Linked DNA regions of Gloeobacter violaceus PCC 7421. The protein of the gene in region 1 binds, or shares a complex with, the protein of each later gene. Links are inferred from orthologs where the notes say so. Each region holds a gene or a part of one and is shown in the gene's direction. Other genes may lie near its edges.

Region 1 (5,669 bases):
CTGCGGGGACAGTGGGTGGCGCCGGTCCAGCGCGGCGAGTTTGTCGATGGGCTGGCAGATCTGGTCTCGGGCCGCGCCGGGGTCGGGGAGGCGGCGGGGATAGCAACCCTTCCGGTCGAGCCTGAGCCCGTTCCATCGGAGGACGCCGGGGCCGACGAGCGGCGCGAACAAACCTTGCGCGCGGCGATGGCGGTGTTTGTGGAGCACGGCTACACCGGGACGAGCATGGATATGGTCGCTGCCCACACGGGGCTGTCCAAGCCGACCCTTTACAGCCACTTTCAAGACAAAGAGGGGCTGTTCTCGGAACTGATTGCCCGGGTGACGATCCGCCGTTCGTTTTTGCTGCTGCAGCCGGGGCTGTTCGACGCGCCGACGGCGGTGGTGTTCGCCAGGCAGGCCGAGGCCCTCCTCGCCAAAATCGACGACCCGGAGTACCACGCGGTGGTGCGCCTGGTGCTCAGGGAGGCGGTGCGTTTTCCGGAACTGGGCAGACTGTACACGCGGACGGTCATGCAACCCGGCTTTCGCCTTTTGGGCACGTTCCTGCAGCACTGCCGCCCGCGGCGGTTGCCCCCGGCGACGCTGACGGTGCTCTACTGCACGCCGCTCATCGGGTTTGTGCTCCTGCACGCGCTGCTCGGGGGCAGCCGGTGGTTCCCCGTGGAGCGCGAGCGCTACAGTGCCTGCCTGGTGCGTCTTTTGACCGGGAGCGCCCCACAGGCCGAGCGCGAAGCGGGCGAAGGGGCGTGATAAGATGAGCGCCGGGATCGGTCTTTTATAGAAGCAACTATTGTGGTCTATTTTCGCAAGATTTTGATTGCCAACCGGGGCGAAGTGGCGCTGCGCATCCTGCGCACCTGCAGCGAACTCGGTATCGGCACCGTGGCGGTACACTCGACGGCCGACGCCCTCTCGCTGCACGTGCAACTGGCCGACCAGGCGGTGTGCATCGGCGAACCGATGGCCAGCAAGAGCTATTTGAGCATTCCGAATTTGATCTCGGCGGCCCTGACGCGCGACTGCGACGCCGTCCACCCGGGCTACGGTTTTTTGTCGGAAAACGAGCGCTTCGCTGAAATCTGCGCCGATCACGGCCTCACTTTTATTGGCCCTTCGCCCCGGGCGATGGTGCTGATGGGCGACAAATCCACCGCCCGCGACACGATGAAGGCGGCGGGGGTGCCCACCGTACCCGGCTCCGAGGGGCTCATCGACAGTGAACAAGAAGCCTACGAGGCGGCCAAAGCGATTGGCTACCCGGTGATGATCAAGGCGACGGCCGGGGGCGGCGGGCGCGGCATGCGCATTGCGGGCAACGAGCGCGACCTCATCAAAATGGTCCAGACCGCCCAGCGCGAGGCGGAGGCGGCCTTCGGCAACCGGGGGGTCTACATCGAGAAGTACCTCGAAGAACCCCGGCACATCGAATTTCAGATTCTCGCCGACCAGCACGGCAACGTCGTGCACCTGGGCGAGCGCGACTGCTCGATCCAAAGGCGCCACCAGAAATTGCTCGAAGAATCCCCCAGCCCCTTTCTCACCCCCGCGATGCGCGAGCGCATGGGGGAGGCGGCCCTACAGGCGGCGAGGTCGATCAACTACGTGGGGGCGGGCACCATCGAGTTTCTGGTCGACAAAAAGGGCGACTTTTACTTCATGGAGATGAACACCCGCATCCAGGTGGAGCACCCGGTCACCGAGATGCGCACGGGTATCGATCTGATCGCCGAGCAGATCCGGATCGCCGCCGGGGAGCCGTTGGGCTACACCCAGTCCGACATCCGCATGGAAGGCCACGCCATCGAGTGCCGGATCAACTGCGAGGATCCCAATAATGACTTTCGGCCCACCCCGGGCACGATCAGCGCCTATCTGGCGCCGGGTGGTCCGGGGGTGCGCATGGATTCTCACCTGTACCCGGGCTATAAGGTGCCGTCCCACTACGATTCGCTCTTGGGCAAGCTGATCGTCTGGGGCCGCAACCGCGACGAGGCCATCCGCCGCATGCGCCGGGCGCTCGCCGAGTGTGCGATCACCGGGGTACCGACCACCATTCCCTTTCACCTGCGGGTGCTCGACAACGCCTGGTTCCTGCGCGGCGACGTCTACACCAACTTTGTCCAGCGACGGATGAGCGAGTGATCAGCCCTGGGGGGCATCGCCGGTCGTCCCGTGGCATTCGAGGGCGACCTTCGGCGGCGCATCGGCCTGGCCGGATTTGCCGTTGGTCTTGAAGGGTTCTTCGAGCACGGCGATCCGCTTTTGCATCTGCTGGACCGACTTTTGCATGTGCGGCAATTGGCGAAACACGGCCGAAGCTTTAAGCCAGGTGTGACTGTCGCTGGCGGGGATGTTGCCGTAGAGCACCTGGTTCGCCTCCACCGATTTCCAGATGCAGGATTTGACCGTGGCGACCACGTTGTCCCCGATGTGCAGATGTCCGGCCACGCCCACCTGACCGGCCAGCATGACGTTGCGGCCCACCGTGCTGCTGCCCGCGAGCCCCACCTGGCCGCAAAGCAGCGTATTTTCGCCGACACTGGAGCCGTGGCCGATCATCACCAGGTTGTCGAGCTTGCTGCCGGATTTGATGCGCGTCTCGCCGATGGTGGCGCGGTCGACGGTCGTACAGGCGCCGATCTCGACGCGGTTTTCGAGCACGACGCTCCCCGACTGGACAATTTTGTACCAGGTGCCGTCGGCTTGTTTGGCATAACCGAATCCATCGGCACCGATCACAGCTCCATTTTGGACGATGCAGTCTTCACCAATCACGACGTGCTCGCGCACGACACAGTTGGAATGGATGGTGCTGTTGCGGCCGATGCGCACCCCCGGGTAGATGGTGCAGTTGGGGTAGACGGTGACACCGTCCGCCAGAACCACGCCCTCGCCGATGACGCTCGAAGCGCCGATGCGCACGTTGTGGCCGCAGACGGCCGTGGGGGCGACGACGGCCGTGGGGTGGACACCGTGGGGTGCCGGCGGGGGCGAATAAAATAATTCGATCGCGTGGGCAAAGGTGAGATAGGGATTGGCGTGCCGCAGCAAAGGCAGGGGCCATGCCGCAGAAGCCTCAAAATCGGCCGGGACGATCGCCGCCGACGCTTTGGTGTGGCGAAGCTTGGCTTTGTATTTTGGGTTGGAAAGAAAGGTCAAATGTCCCGCTTCTGCCTCTTCGATGCCCGCTATACCGACGATGTCGACTTGTCCATCCCCCTCAAGCGCACAGCCGAGCTTCGCTGAAATATCCGATAATTTCATAACACTTTCCATCTGTTGTTTAAGTACAAAGGCGCCGTTCGAGCGCTCGCGAAGACCAGCTGCGCTAGGACTATCGTTCGGCAAGGCCCGGAACCTGTCCGGGGCCTGCCCCACGAAACCGCCTGGGAAATTGTGGCGCGGCACTCCTCGGGGAGCTGCCAGAATATGGGATACAAAAATTTAATCGGCAAATCAAGTTTTCGACCCGGCCCCGGTGGGTCATGCGCAGAGCCCGCTTCAAGAATGATAACAAGATTAAAGCTTTGACGCCCTTATCGCCGCCGGACGGCGGTCGAAACCAGCCCGAATCCACGGAGAATCCGTGGGCGGTTGCGGCCTGGCAAAACCGGCCAAATCCATGCAACAGGCCGCACCTGCTTGGCGACTCAGGCCAGCCTTGTGAGCATTGTAACGATACCTTGCTGGCCGATCAGCAATTCCTGGGCGAGAGCGACGAGGGCAAGCCAGACAAACGGGGTCATATCCACCCCGCCGAAGGTGGGGATGACCTTACGCGTGGGGCGCAAAAACGGTTCGGTGGGCCAGGCGACAAAGTTGTAGGGCGGCCGGTTGAGGTCGAGCTGCGGAAACCAGGTGAGTACGATCCGAAACAAAAACAGCAAAATATAGAGGCTGAACAACAGCCTCAACGCATTCGCCACGATTTCCCAGGTGCCCACGCCAGTCTCCTCGCCGGTTCTGCCGTCTATTTTAGGCCGCAGGCTTGGCTGGATCCGGCTGCGAGGTGCCGCGATGACGATTGAAGCCGACTTTCTCAGGCGCATCCCCGCCGAAGCGCTGCGTACCGAGGAAGGCGTCGATATGCTCGACTTGCTGGACCTGGTGGGGATGTTGCCTTCGACGTTCTCGACGGGTTCGATGCGAGCTTCGACGCCTCGGGGGGCGGGGACTAAACCCTCCGCCCGTGCGTTGCGGCACCTCCCGACGCGGGACTATGCTGAGGCGGCGCCCGTTCCAACTCGGCCGCACCGAATGCATCCGATGCTGGAGAACAAGCCCTTTTTTCTCAAAGCTTCCGCCGAGCGCGTGTGCCTATTGCTGCACGGGCTGGGGGGTGGTCCTTACGAGATGCAGCCGCTGGCCGAATCGCTGTACGCACAGGGGCTTTCGGTGCTGGCGGTGGCCTATCCCGGCCACGACAAACCCGCCCGCCGCATGCCCGCCTCCACGTGGCCCGAGTGGTACGGCCACATCGAGGCCACCTACCGCAAACTCGCAGGGGCGTTTGCAAGCATCAGCGTCGTCGGCTTCTCCACCGGCTGCCCGCTTGCTTTGCACCTGGCGGCGCACTGGCCGGTGGCGAAACTGGTGCTGATCAGCCCCTTTGTCTCCGTACGCCACCGCTGGTTCTATCTGCTGCCGCCGGAGGCTTATCTGTACTCAGTAGGCCGGCTGTTGCCGCAGGTGCCGCGCCGACGTCTGCCGGTGCGCGACCGGGCGATGCGCGAGGCCGCCGAACAAGCCGCCTACTACCGCACCTTCAACCTCTGCGCCGTGCGCAGCGCCCTTGCCCTTGTCGGCACGGTCAAAGCGGAATTGTCCCTGGTGCGCTCTCCGTTACTTATCTTGCAGTCGCGCCGGGACAGCGTCGTGGCCCCCTCGGGGGCCGAGTATATCTACCGCCGGGTACGCTCTCGCGTCCGGCAATTGCACTGGTTTGACAAATCCGACCATATCCTGCCGCTCGATCTCGAACGCAAAGAGGTCTACGAACGGGTGGGCCGATTTTTGCTTTGACGGTTGTTCAAAGAGCGTCCCCCGGCATCGCTTCGTGGGATGGCTTTTCGTCATTTACCTACAGCTCGATTGCAGTTGCAGGGGTGGGGCACGTGTCGGAGCCGGGTGGGTCCACTTTTTGCGTCGGCACCATTCTGCCTAACGACTGATGATGGAGGACAAGTATTGTTGCAGAGTAGGACCCTCCTCGCCCCGGTTTTCCGATTTCAAGAGGCCCATGCAAGTTTGAAGTGCGACAGCACCTGACTGAGCTAAGAATACCTCCCGCGGTGTCCGATAACCAAGCACTTTTCGCGGGCGGTCATTGATCAAGTCCATTGCCCTTTGCACCTGCTCTGGTTTGACTGTCCAAAAATTTGTCGACTTGGGAAAAACTGGCGGAGCAATCCATTCGTATGCTCGTTCAATCCTCGCTCCCAACAATGGTACGGCTTCGCAAAATAACACTCGGCTTCCAGCGCGCCAGTGAGCTCTTGATGACGACTGAACTCCTTGCCATTATCAAACGTGATCGTCTTCACTTTCCCTGCCGCTTCGCTCTGCAGCAACCGGATGCTCAAAGCGGTGACCGGGCCTGCCTTTTTGTTTTTGAGTAGTCCGGTCACTAAAAACTTCGATGCTCTGTCCACGTAGGTGACCAATCC
Region 2 (5,414 bases), 790 kb from region 1 along the record:
TCGCACCGCCGGGCCATGATGGCGATCAAGGTTTTTGCGGCGGGCGCCGCGTCAATGTAGTGAGACTCCGTTATTGCGTCAGGAGAGCATCATGCAGGTGATTTCGGTCAATGTCGGATTGCCCCGGCAAGTCGAATGGCGGGGCAGACAGGTACTTACCGGTATCTTCAAAGCACCGGTGGCCGGGCGGGTGGCGGTGCGCCCGCTGAACCTGGATGGGGATGGCCAGGCGGATCTGAGTGTGCACGGGGGGGTGGATAAGGCGGTGTACGCCTATCCGGCAGAACACTACGATTACTGGCAGCACGAGCGCAACGGCCAGGTACTGACCTGGGGAATGTTCGGCGAGAACCTGACCACCAGCGGACTGTCGGAAGCGGATGTGCACGTGGGGGACCGTTTCCGCATCGGCACTGTTGAAGTCGTTGTAACCCAGCCGCGCCTACCCTGCTACAAGCTCGGCATCCGCTTCGCAGATCCGGGGATCATCGGGAAATTCCTGGCGAGCGGCCGGACAGGCTTTTACTTCGCGGTCGAAAAAGCGGGTGAGGTGGGTACGGGCGATGCCGTCGAGCGCGTGTACACGGACGAGCGGCAGGTCAGCATTGCCGATTTTGTGCGGCTCTATGCCAAGGGCGAATCGGAAGCGCATCTGTTGGAGCGCCTGCTGCAGATCGAGGCTTTGCCTGAAAGCTGGCGGGAGTATTTTGCTCGGCGATTTTCTGTCTAGAGCGCATGGAGGGGAAAACCTCAACCTATTGAGTATCTATACCTGGACTCCTTGCCAGGACACCTCCGAGGCTCTCAAAATGTCCGGTCGGCAGAATGTGTTGGTTCTTGCGCTGGGGTGGGCCTGTGTGCATTTGCTGCTCTTTACGATGCCGTCCGTGGCAGGGGCAAACCCACTTCCCGGTCCTGTCATCAAGATAGACAACTCCGCAAACCTCGCACGGCTTTACGACCACCTTGGGTCGCTCGTACGCCGTTTCGACGAAAGCAGGATCGTCTCCCGGTGGACGTTGGGGGGTGGCCCGGCTGTGCATCTGGCCGTATCCACCTGGCCATATGTAACGTTTGACTGCTACCTTGTCCGCCTCGATGTCGAGCGCAAGGGATGGGAAACGCTCGCGGGCACAGATCGCACTCGCCTGCTCGAAAATGTCCATTCGCAGCTATACAATTACGACAGCAGGCGGCCTGCCTACCAAAATGTCGCATTTGCCGTCTTGATCGCCGATCTGGAAACTGCGCAGGTCATAGCACAAATCGCCGACACTGAACAACGGACTCGCTGCGCGGGGGTGTGGGGCCAGTACCGGTTTTCGATTCCGTAGGCATCCTGTGCTGCACAATGCCCGACAGCGGAGCTTCCACCTGTGCCCGCCATACTGCCCCCTGCGAGCGCTCAGCCCCGCTAGGATTGGACCACGACGCCATTAGCAAGGATTCGATCGATGAGCGTGACGCTGCAGCTAAAGCAGGTGCAGGTGCAACCGGGACAGCGGCTGGTGCTCGAAGAGGTGAGCTGGCAGCAGTTCGAGGACATTCTCGAAGAACTGGGAGATCACCGGGGTTCCAGGCTGACCTATAGCGACGGGACGTTGGAGATTCGTATGCCGTTGCCGGAACACGAAAAAAACAAAGTTATCCTGGGCGATCTGGTCAAAGTGCTGTTGGACGAACTGGAAATCGATTACGTCTCCTTCGGCTCTACCACGTTCAAGCGGCGGGATCTTGCCAAGGGCTTCGAGCCGGACGATTGTTTTTACATCCGCAACTTTGCTGCGATGGTCGGCAAACAGTGCCTGGACCTCGGGCGAGATCCGCCCCCCGAGCTCTCGATTGAAGTCGATGTCACCTCCCGCACCCAACTCGATGTGTACCGTGCCCTGGGGGTGCCCGAACTGTGGCGTCTGGAGGCGGGGCGGTTGCGCATCGACGTGCTACGGGAGGGCGAGTATATCGAGGTAGAACAAAGCCCCACTTTCCCGGACCTGCCGCTCAAGGAAAACCTGTCCCGGTTTTTGGCCATGGCCCAGAGTGAAGGACCGCGTCTGGCCCTCAAAGCCTTCCGCCAATGGGTGCGCGGGCAAATCGCCGGTCAAGACTAAGTAAGCATTGCAAAACGCATAGCTAAATATTTCTAAATTTTGGGAAGCGTGCGCAACGAAAAGGGCCGACTTGAACCTGTCTGGGATGATTGCACCGGTGCCCCGTTCACCACGCGTGTACACGTTGACGGGGACCGGAGGCTCAAGTTTAATTAGAACGGCCCTTTTACCCCGGCGTATTCATGATCTCAAGCAACGATTTTCGAACCGGCACCACCATCGAACTCGATGGCCAGGTCTGGCGGGTGATCGAATTCTTGCACGTCAAACCGGGCAAGGGATCGGCCTTCGTGCGCACCAAGCTCAAAAACGTCATGACCGGCAACGTCAACGAACGGACCTTCAGAGCCGGCGAGACGCTGCCCCAGGCGGTGGTCGAAAAGCGCGACATGCAGTTTGTCTACCCCCAGGGCGACAACGAGTACGTCTTCATGGACATGGAATCTTATGAGCAAGAAGCGCTCACCCGCGAGACGCTCGGCGACGGCGCCAAATACCTCAAAGAGGGCATGAGCGTCTCGATTCTCAAGTGGCAGGAACGGGTGATCGGCGTCGATTTGCCCAACACGGTCGTCCTCCAAGTGGTCGAGACCGACCCGGGCGTCAAGGGCGACACCGCCCAGGGCGGCACCAAGCCCGCCAAAGTCGAGACCGGTGCTGAGGTTATGGTGCCTCTATTTATCACCATTGGCGAGAAAATCAAAATCGACACCCGCGACAACTCTTACCTCGGCCGGGAAAACTGAGACCGCCTGTGAACATCGATCTTTCCGAAATCCGCGAGCTGCTCGCCATCCTCAACCAGACGGATGTGACCGAACTGACCATCGAAGCGGAGGGCTTTCGCCTGTCCATCCGCAAGGAAAGCGGCAAGACCGTCGTCCAGACCGGGGTGGGCAGTCCACCGGCCCCGGTCGCCCCGGCGGCACCCGTGGTAAACGAGGCGCCGGCCCCACCCCCTGCACCCCCCGCCACACCCGATCGACCGACGATCGACGTGGTGTCCCCGATGGTCGGCACGTTCTACCGCGCTCCATCGCCGGACGCCGCCAACTTCGTGGAGGTGGGCGATGTCGTGCGCGTCGGTCAGACCGTCTGCATCATCGAGGCGATGAAGTTGATGAACACCATCGACAGCGAGGCCGCCGGCCGCGTGGTCGAGATTCTGGTCGAAAACGGCGAACCGATCGAATACGGCCAGAAGCTGATGCGCCTGGAGCCGGTCTAGGATCGCTCCTCTTCGGGCTGGGGCCGCAGTTCCGGCGGCTCGAGATTGTCGGAGTTGGCCAGGAAGCCCCTTATCTCCTGCTCCAGCCGCATGATCTGCGTGGGATCGAGTTCTTGGCCGTAGCGCAGGGCAGTGATGAAGCCCTCGGAAAACAGGCGCAACTCCTCGCTGCGGTAGCGACGGCGCCACAGTTCTACCAGGGTGTCGGACAGCCGCTGGTAGTAGCGAATGGTTTTGGGGTCTTGCAACATGGTGATTCCAGAAGATGCCGCTCACGACGATCGTTGCACCAAGCGGCACCGGCGGCAACCGGTTGTAAACAATTTCTAAGGCCCATCGAGTCGGGGAGGCCAGCTGCTGCGCGCTTCGACGACCCGCTCAGCCGGATACCAGCGCGAGCGCAACCGGCCCACCAGGTACAGCGAGCCGGTGACTACGACAATCTGGTCGGGTTGGCGCCGGTGCAGAGCGAATGCCAGGGCGGCTTCCGGGTTCGGGGCCGGTTCGACGCGCTCGAACCACTCCTGTGCCTGTCGGGTCAGTTCTGCGAGATCCGTGGGGAGTTTGCCGGGTACCTCGATCGGGCACAGTACGAGCGTGCGGGCCAACCGCGAGAGAATCTTGAGCATCGGGCGGTGCGACTTGCCTGCAAGGGCGCCGAACAGGACGACCGCCGGTCTGCCGTGCAGCTGACGAACCAGATAGGCCAGCTTCTCGGGGTTATGGGCGCCGTCCAGCCAGACCCACTGCTGCACCCCCATCGGCTCCAGCCTGCCGGGTAGGCGAACTGCCTGCGGGGGCAGGCGTGGGGCAGGCGTCCCCCGGCAAACTTCAAAAAGCGCCCCGGCAAGGGCGGCGTTGTCGGCGGGTGTGCAACGCACCGGCGCTCCGTAGCTGGCCGCCTCTCGTTGAATGATTTGTAAGGGTAAACCGCGGGCGGCGGTTACTACCGGCGCGGCGCTCTTGATGAGACCCGCTTTTTGCCAGGCGATATCTGCAAGGGTCGGCCCGAGTAACGCGACATGGTCGAGGCCCACGGTCGTAATGGCCACTGCCCGAGCTGCGAGGGCGTTGACCGGGTCGAAGCGACCGCCGCAACCCACCTCGAAGACGCCCACTTGCGCTCCGTGTCGCCGCATCGCCTCGGCCGCCAGTACCAGCGAGACAGCCCCATAGCGCCGCCGCAGGTGGGCCGGATCGCGCCACGCTTCCAAATGGGGCCAGATCCATTCCACTAGTTCGGCAAATTCTGCCCCGCCGATGTATTGGCCGTCCAGGCGAATCTTTTCGGTGGCCACCTGCAGGTAGGGCGAGGTGTGCAGGCCGACGCGCACCCCCGCCCGCTCGCAATGGGCGGCGAGCCCGGTCGCCACCGAACCCTTGCCGCTGGTGCCCCCCACCAGCACGCACTCCATCGTCCGATCCGGAGCGCCGACCCTGTCGAGCAGGGCACGGGTCCCAGCGACCAGTTCGGCGCCCCCCACCGCCGCGGGCTGCAGGCGGCTATTGCCTACCAGCAGCGATTCGAGCCGCCGGTTCGCCTCGGCGTACAAAGCGAAAGTACCGGCCAAATTACGCCTCCTCGACGGCGCGGCTGAGGGCCAGATCCGACTCCCAGTAGCCGAAGCAGACTTTCTCGCTCGCAACAGCCAGAAAATGGCGCTCGCACTGCAAGGTCAACTGCATCCAGAAGTGCATCAGTTCTTCTTCGCGCACGATGAGCGGGTAGAGCCCTTCTCCGACCATCACCTGCAAATAGTTGTCCTCGGTGAGCAGATTCTCGAAGCGCACCAAGCCGCCGTAGCCGTGCTGGTCGACGTCCATTGCGAGCCTGCGGCCGTGTTCATCGAACTCGGGGGTGATCACCAGCCCAATGGCAGGGGGCTGCTCGCTCAGCACATGGAGCCTTTCGGCGCCGTCGCGCAGCTGCTGCGCCTCGGCGGGGGAGCAATAGACGATCTCCGCCCACAGCAGCACCCCTTCGCGCCAGCGCGTGCGCGGCGGCAGGGTAGTCGCCTCACCGCGCTCGCGCCGGGAGCGCAACTCAAATTGCAGTTTTTGGGTGGCGGACGGGT
Region 3 (5,554 bases), 440 kb from region 1 along the record:
CCCGGCGTGATGCCCGGCGCCCCCGCCGCCGCCGCCCCGGCCGAGCCGGTCGAGGAGCAGACCGAGTTCACCGTCATGCTCGAAGAAGTGCCCGCCGACAAGAAGATCGCCATCCTCAAGGTGGCCCGCGAGATCACCGGCCTCGGCCTCAAAGAAGCCAAGGATCTGGTCGAAGCGGCCCCCAAGGCGGTCAAAGAAGGCGTCAACAAAGACGACGCCGCGACTATCAAGAAGAAACTCGAAGAAGCCGGCGCCAAAGCCAGCATCAAGTAGTTTCAATTCCCCGGTGATCCCCTCCCGGTCCTGTCGGCCTGGAGGGGTTTTGGGATCGCGAACGATTCTTGCTATGGTTGGGAAATAGGTGCTGCCGGGCGGGAGACGAGGCTGTGGATATACAAATTGGACGGAGCAAGACCGTTCGCCGCGCATATGGTATCGATGAAATTGCCCTGGTGCCGGGGCGGCGCACCCTCGATCCCGATCTGGCCGATACCGGCTGGACCATCGGCAACGTCACCCGCGAGATCCCGATCATCGCCTCGGCCATGGACGGCGTGGTCGATGTGAAGATGGCCGTCGAGCTCTCCAGGCTCGGCGCCCTGGGCGTCATCAACCTCCAGGGGGTGCAGACGCGCTACGAGAATCCGACCGAAGTGCTTGCGCGCATCGCCTCGGTGGGCAAAGAAGCGTTCGTCGGCCTGATGCAGGAACTGTACGCCGAGCCGGTAAAGCCGGAACTGATCCGCCGTCGCATCGAAGAAATCAAAGCGCAAGGGGGCATCGCCTGCGCCTCCGCCACGCCGCAGGTGGCCGGGCAGTACGGTCCCATCGCCGCCGAGGCGGGTTGCGATCTCTTTTTTGTGCAGGCGACGGTGGTCTCCACCGCCCACCTGTCGAGCCACGAAACGCTCGATCTGGCCGAATTTTGCGCTGCGATGCCCATTCCGGTGGTGCTGGGCAACGTCGTCACCTACGAAGTCGCCCTCGATTTGATGCAGGCCGGGGCGGCGGCGGTGCTGGTGGGGATCGGCCCGGGGGCCGCCTGCACCAGCCGCGGCGTGCTGGGTGTCGGCATTCCCCAGGCGACGGCGGTTAGCGATTGTGCCGCGGCCCGCGACGATTATTTTGCCCAGACCGGCCGCTACGTGCCGGTGATTGCCGACGGCGGCCTGGTCACCGGCGGCGACATCTGCAAGTGCATCGCCTGCGGTGCCGACGGCGTGATGATCGGCTCGCCCTTCGCCCGGGCGGCCGAGGCTCCCGGCAACGGCTTCCACTGGGGCATGGCCACCCCAAGCCCGGTGCTGCCCCGCGGCACGCGCATCAAAGTGGGCACCACCGGCACCCTCGCCGAGATCCTGCGCGGACCGGCGCGCCTCGACGACGGCACCCACAACCTGCTGGGATCGCTCAAGACTTCGATGGGCACCCTCGGGGCCAAAGATCTCAAGGAGATGCAGCAAGTCGAGGTCGTCGTCGCCCCTTCGCTTTTGACCGAGGGCAAGGTTTATCAGAAAGCCCAGCAATTGGGCATGGGCAAGTAGCAGCGATCCCCGGCCACCAAATCGGCGGGCCGATGGGGCTGGATTTCCCATAACATGGTAGTCATGGATACCCTACGTCCCACTGCCTTATCCCGCGAACTCGATACCCTTCTTAAACGGCTTGCGGACCATCCCCACGGCGAGCTGATTGCCCGGACCTTGCAGCAGATTGTGCAGATCAGCAACGCTCCGGAGCGCACCCGCCTCGACTGGAAGATTATCAACAACGCCCTGCAGGACATGGAGCAGGCGTTTCGGATCTTTGCACCCTACGCCAACCGCCGCAAAGTGGCGATCTTCGGCTCCTCGCGCACCGGCCCCGGCACCGCCATCTTCGAGCACGCCCGCGCCTTTGCCCACCGGGTGGTGGAGCGCGGTTTCATGGTGGTGACCGGCGCCGGGGGCGGTGTGATGGAAGCGGGCAACGCCGGGGCTTCCACCGAAGAATCGTTTGGCCTCAACATCAGTCTGCCCTTCGAGCAGGGAGCCAACCCCCACATCGACGGCGACGCCAAGCTGATTCACTTTAAGTACTTCTTCACCCGCAAGCTGTTTTTTGTGCGGGAGACGGACGGGTTTGCCCTGTTTCCGGGGGGTCTGGGTACCCAGGACGAGTGCTTCGAGGTGCTGACGCTGTTGCAGACGGGCAAGGCGGCGATGCTGCCCCTGGTGATGGTCGACCTGCCCGGGGGCGACTACTGGCAAAGTTGGGACGCCTATTTGCGCACGCAGCTGTTGGGCCGCGGCCTTATCTCGCCCGCCGACGTCAATCTCTACCGGATCACCGACGACATCGACATTGCCTGCGACCACATCTGTCAATTTTATCGCGTCTACCATTCCAGCCGTTACGTGGGCTCGCAGCTGGTCATTCGCTTGCAGCAGGAATTGTCCGACGGGTTTGTCGAATCGCTCAACGACCACTTTTACGACATCCTCGACCAAGGGCGGATCGCCAAAAGCCCGGCGCTCGCGCGCGAAGAAAACGACAAGGCCCACCCGCTCCCCAGGCTGGTGCTCCACTTCGACCGGGCGAGCTTCGGACGCCTGCGCATGCTCATCGACGCCATCAACAATTACGAACCGTCGCGGGATCTGCACACCGACCCGGCGGTGCGGCTCGGAGGCGGCTGCGGTACAAATCTGTAAAACCACCGTTGACAAACCGGACGCCATTGCAAAAGTAGGTATAATGACGCGGTACGGCTTTCACACTGGCGCCCGGTTTTGGAGAGCACTCTATGGATCTGATCGAATGGTTTAAGGACCGGCGCAAGAATGGCCGGCTCAGCAAAGAAGAGCGCCAGCGCGAGATCGCCGACGGTCTTTGGACCAAGTGCGTTTCGTGCGCTGCGCTGCACTACACCAAAGATTTTCAGCTCAATTTGTGCGTCTGCCCGGCCTGCGGTCACCATGAGCGGGTGGGTGCTCCCGAGCGTATCCCCCAACTGGTGGACCCCGACAGTTGGGTTTCCACCGATGATCATCTGCTCGCCAACGATCCGCTTGGCTTCAACGACATCAAGAGCTACCCCGAGCGCCTCGCCCAGGCGCGCGAGAAGACTGGGCTTTCCGACGCCATCGTCACGGGGCTTGCCACCCTCGAAGGTCGGCCGATCGCCCTTGGAGTGATGGATTTTCGGTTCATGGGCGGCAGCATGGGCTCGGTGGTGGGTGAGCGGATCACCCGGCTGGTCGAGCGGGCCACCGCCGAGCGGCGGGCGGCGATTCTGGTGTGCGCCTCGGGTGGGGCGCGCATGCAGGAAGGCGTGCTCTCGCTGGTACAGATGGCCCGCACCAGTGCGGCACTGCAGAACCACCGCTCCGACCGGCAGCTGTTCGTCTCAGTGCTCACCAACCCAACTACCGGCGGCGTGACGGCAAGTTTTGCGATGCTGGGCGACATTATCCTGGCGGAGCCCAAGGCCACGATCGGTTTTGCCGGTCGCCGCGTTATCGAGCAGACTCTGCGCCAGAAATTGCCCGAAGGGTTTCAGACTGCGGAGTTTTTGCTCAAACACGGATTTGTCGATCGCATCGTCGAGCGCGCCCAGTTGCGCCCGACGCTTGCCAGGATTCTGCGCCTGCACGGGGTGGGGCAGGTGCAGGCCTACCGCCCGTCGCCCCAGGCTTCGCTTGCCCAGGAGCAACAGTAGTCACAGGCGGGATATAGCTCCCAGAGCGCAAGGCGGCTATCGTTGAGGTTGGCCACGGTTGATGCAGCGATGACAGGCACGCAACTGCGGGATTTTCTGCAGCGCAAGTGGGGAAGACCCTACGACGTTCGACTATTTCGCCGCGGCGATCGCCTGTATTTGCAGGTGATGTGGCGCTACCTGGGGCAGGGAACCTTTGCCCTGAGCGAAGCCCAGTACGACGCACACCTCGAGCGCATTGGCCGGCAGTTGCGCGAACTGGGTGTCGAGGAGCAGGTGATCGCCTTTTTGGAGCGCACCCGCGAGAAGCCGCGCATCGGCCGGGCGGTGTCGCTGCCTTTACAGCTGCCTGAATAACCTCTCATCTGCTTTTCATATCGGGCTTAGGGCGCTTTGCGACGGTTGAAGTGGGCTTGCGGAGCGACTTCGCTTCAGCCCTACCTTTCAGCTCGGTAAGGATGATCCCATGCAAAAAAAGCTGGCCCTGGCCCTGGGGATGTGTTTGCTGTTGCAATGGCCTTTGTTGGCGGAGACCCGTCCCAAATATGCCGTTGATCTGGGCGGCGGTCGGATGGGGATGGCCCATCTGCGCGAAGGTGGACGGCTTTTGGATCTTTACGGCGCCAACAGCCGCTATGTGAGCACTTTCAGGCTTCAGCGCGCCGAGCACCATTTTCAGGATGCGAGCGGTTCCTTTGCCTGGTACGCCGCCAATGAAAAGGGCAATGTGATTCTTTTTCGCGACGGCAGACCGGGGCTAGTGCAGCTTGAAGGCCAGGCAGGCGGTGCTGCGCTTCTGGCCCAGGGTTTATTTTTTTTGGAGCGCGGCATCGCGACGCAGGAGGCAACCCGGATGCTGCGCCAGGCGGCGGAGCGCTTCGAAGCCGAAGGGGATGCGGCCGGAGCCGAGCAAGCCCGCGCAGCCCTCGCTCGGCTCGAAGGCACCGGCGGTTAGGGCGGTTTTTTTCGTTGCCCGGGCAACGACGGCAAGTTGTCTGGAAACCTTGATGGTCGAGGGTTTTTGCCATGACACCCGGCGGTTGGTGTGGCACGACAGTCTGTGGAGCGAGAGGCGGAACCCCCTTCGGGTTCCCCTCTCGCGCTCTCCAACCTCCCCGCGTCGAGGGGGTGCCACCCCCCCGACACCCCCCGGACTTAGCGGCATGGTTGGGAACGAGGCTTGGTGGGTGGGATCGGTTTATTCTTCCAGGGCCTGCACGACGCGTGTCGACTGCGGCGATGGGGCTGGCTGGTCGTTGGGCTGCAAGTGTATCGGAGAGTGAGGCAGTTTAAATGCCGTGCATAATCTGATGGGTAGTGTCCGGCGGCGGGCGGGTTGGTGGACAAATGCACGCAGCCCCATAAGATGAAAGCAAGCGCGCGACCAAAAGCCATGTGGTACTACGATCCCACCCGCCCTCTGCCCTCCTCGGCGGAGCTTCCCGACTCCGACGATGCCCCCGTGGATAACGAACTGCAGGAACTGATTCCCGTACTGCTGCGCTCGATTCTCGACGAGCTGTGGCAGGAGCGCCGCGACTGGCTGTTTGCCATCGACATGGGCGTCTACTACGACCCCGAGCTGCCCGCTATCGTCCCCGACGGCTTCATCAGCCTGGGCGTCGAGCGGGTCATCGATGAGAATTTGCGCCCGAGCTATGTGCTCTGGGAAGAAAACGGCATCGTCCCCTGCTTCGTGCTGGAGGTGGTCTCCCAGACCTACCGGGGCGAGTACGACAAGAAACTGCAGCAGTACGCGCGCCTGGGCGTGCCCTGCTACGCCGTATACGACCCGAGCTTGAGCCCCCGGCGGCGACGGCGGCACGCGCCGCTGGAGGTTTACAGGCTGGTGGA

What was found. Proteins that work in one complex are often made in the same cells at the same time.
Region 2: the proteins of accC (region 1) and accB are in contact, whole or in part, in a solved structure (PDB 8UXZ), measured with the Escherichia coli proteins. The link is inferred for Gloeobacter violaceus PCC 7421 from one-to-one orthologs.
Region 3: the proteins of accC (region 1) and accD are in contact, whole or in part, in a solved structure (PDB 8UXZ), measured with the Escherichia coli proteins. The link is inferred for Gloeobacter violaceus PCC 7421 from one-to-one orthologs.

What each region holds. Positions count from the first base shown.
Region 1 is NC_005125.1:2,157,967-2,163,635, reverse strand. Bases 1-2,970 are described here. They hold accC (acetyl-CoA carboxylase biotin carboxylase subunit), read left to right. Parts: upstream 1-795; coding sequence 796-2,145; downstream 2,146-2,970. Other genes in these bases: lpxD (UDP-3-O-(3-hydroxymyristoyl)glucosamine N-acyltransferase), read right to left, coding at 2,146-2,970; GLL_RS10425 (TetR/AcrR family transcriptional regulator), read left to right, coding at 1-753. Outside these bases: more of lpxD, read right to left, coding at 2,971-3,267; GLL_RS10410 (YggT family protein), read right to left, coding at 3,654-3,947; GLL_RS10405 (alpha/beta hydrolase), read left to right, coding at 4,021-5,025. UniProt on the Escherichia coli protein: This protein is a component of the acetyl coenzyme A carboxylase complex; first, biotin carboxylase catalyzes the carboxylation of the carrier protein and then the transcarboxylase transfers the carboxyl group to form malonyl-CoA.
Region 2 is NC_005125.1:1,364,006-1,369,419, forward strand. What follows is about bases 1,888-4,602. They hold accB (acetyl-CoA carboxylase biotin carboxyl carrier protein), read left to right. Parts: upstream 1,888-2,865; coding sequence 2,866-3,339; downstream 3,340-4,602. Other genes in these bases: GLL_RS06665 (Uma2 family endonuclease), read left to right, coding at 1,888-2,111; efp (elongation factor P), read left to right, coding at 2,294-2,857; GLL_RS06680 (DUF6761 family protein), read right to left, coding at 3,336-3,590; GLL_RS06685 (bifunctional folylpolyglutamate synthase/dihydrofolate synthase), read right to left, coding at 3,666-4,602. In the rest of the region: GLL_RS06650 (CGNR zinc finger domain-containing protein), read left to right, coding at 1-19; GLL_RS06655 (MOSC domain-containing protein), read left to right, coding at 92-730; GLL_RS06660 (hypothetical protein), read left to right, coding at 858-1,334; more of GLL_RS06665, read left to right, coding at 1,455-1,887; more of GLL_RS06685, read right to left, coding at 4,603-4,910; GLL_RS06690 (hypothetical protein), read right to left, coding at 4,912-5,414. UniProt on the Escherichia coli protein: This protein is a component of the acetyl coenzyme A carboxylase complex; first, biotin carboxylase catalyzes the carboxylation of the carrier protein and then the transcarboxylase transfers the carboxyl group to form malonyl-CoA.
Region 3 is NC_005125.1:1,718,309-1,723,862, forward strand. What follows is about bases 1,888-4,742. They hold accD (acetyl-CoA carboxylase, carboxyltransferase subunit beta), read left to right. Parts: upstream 1,888-2,785; coding sequence 2,786-3,700; downstream 3,701-4,742. Other genes in these bases: GLL_RS08345 (LOG family protein), read left to right, coding at 1,888-2,693; GLL_RS08355 (DUF3067 family protein), read left to right, coding at 3,770-4,057; GLL_RS08360 (hypothetical protein), read left to right, coding at 4,167-4,655. Also shown: rplL (50S ribosomal protein L7/L12), read left to right, coding at 1-273; GLL_RS08340 (GuaB3 family IMP dehydrogenase-related protein), read left to right, coding at 387-1,544; more of GLL_RS08345, read left to right, coding at 1,599-1,887; GLL_RS08365 (Uma2 family endonuclease), read left to right, coding at 5,094-5,554.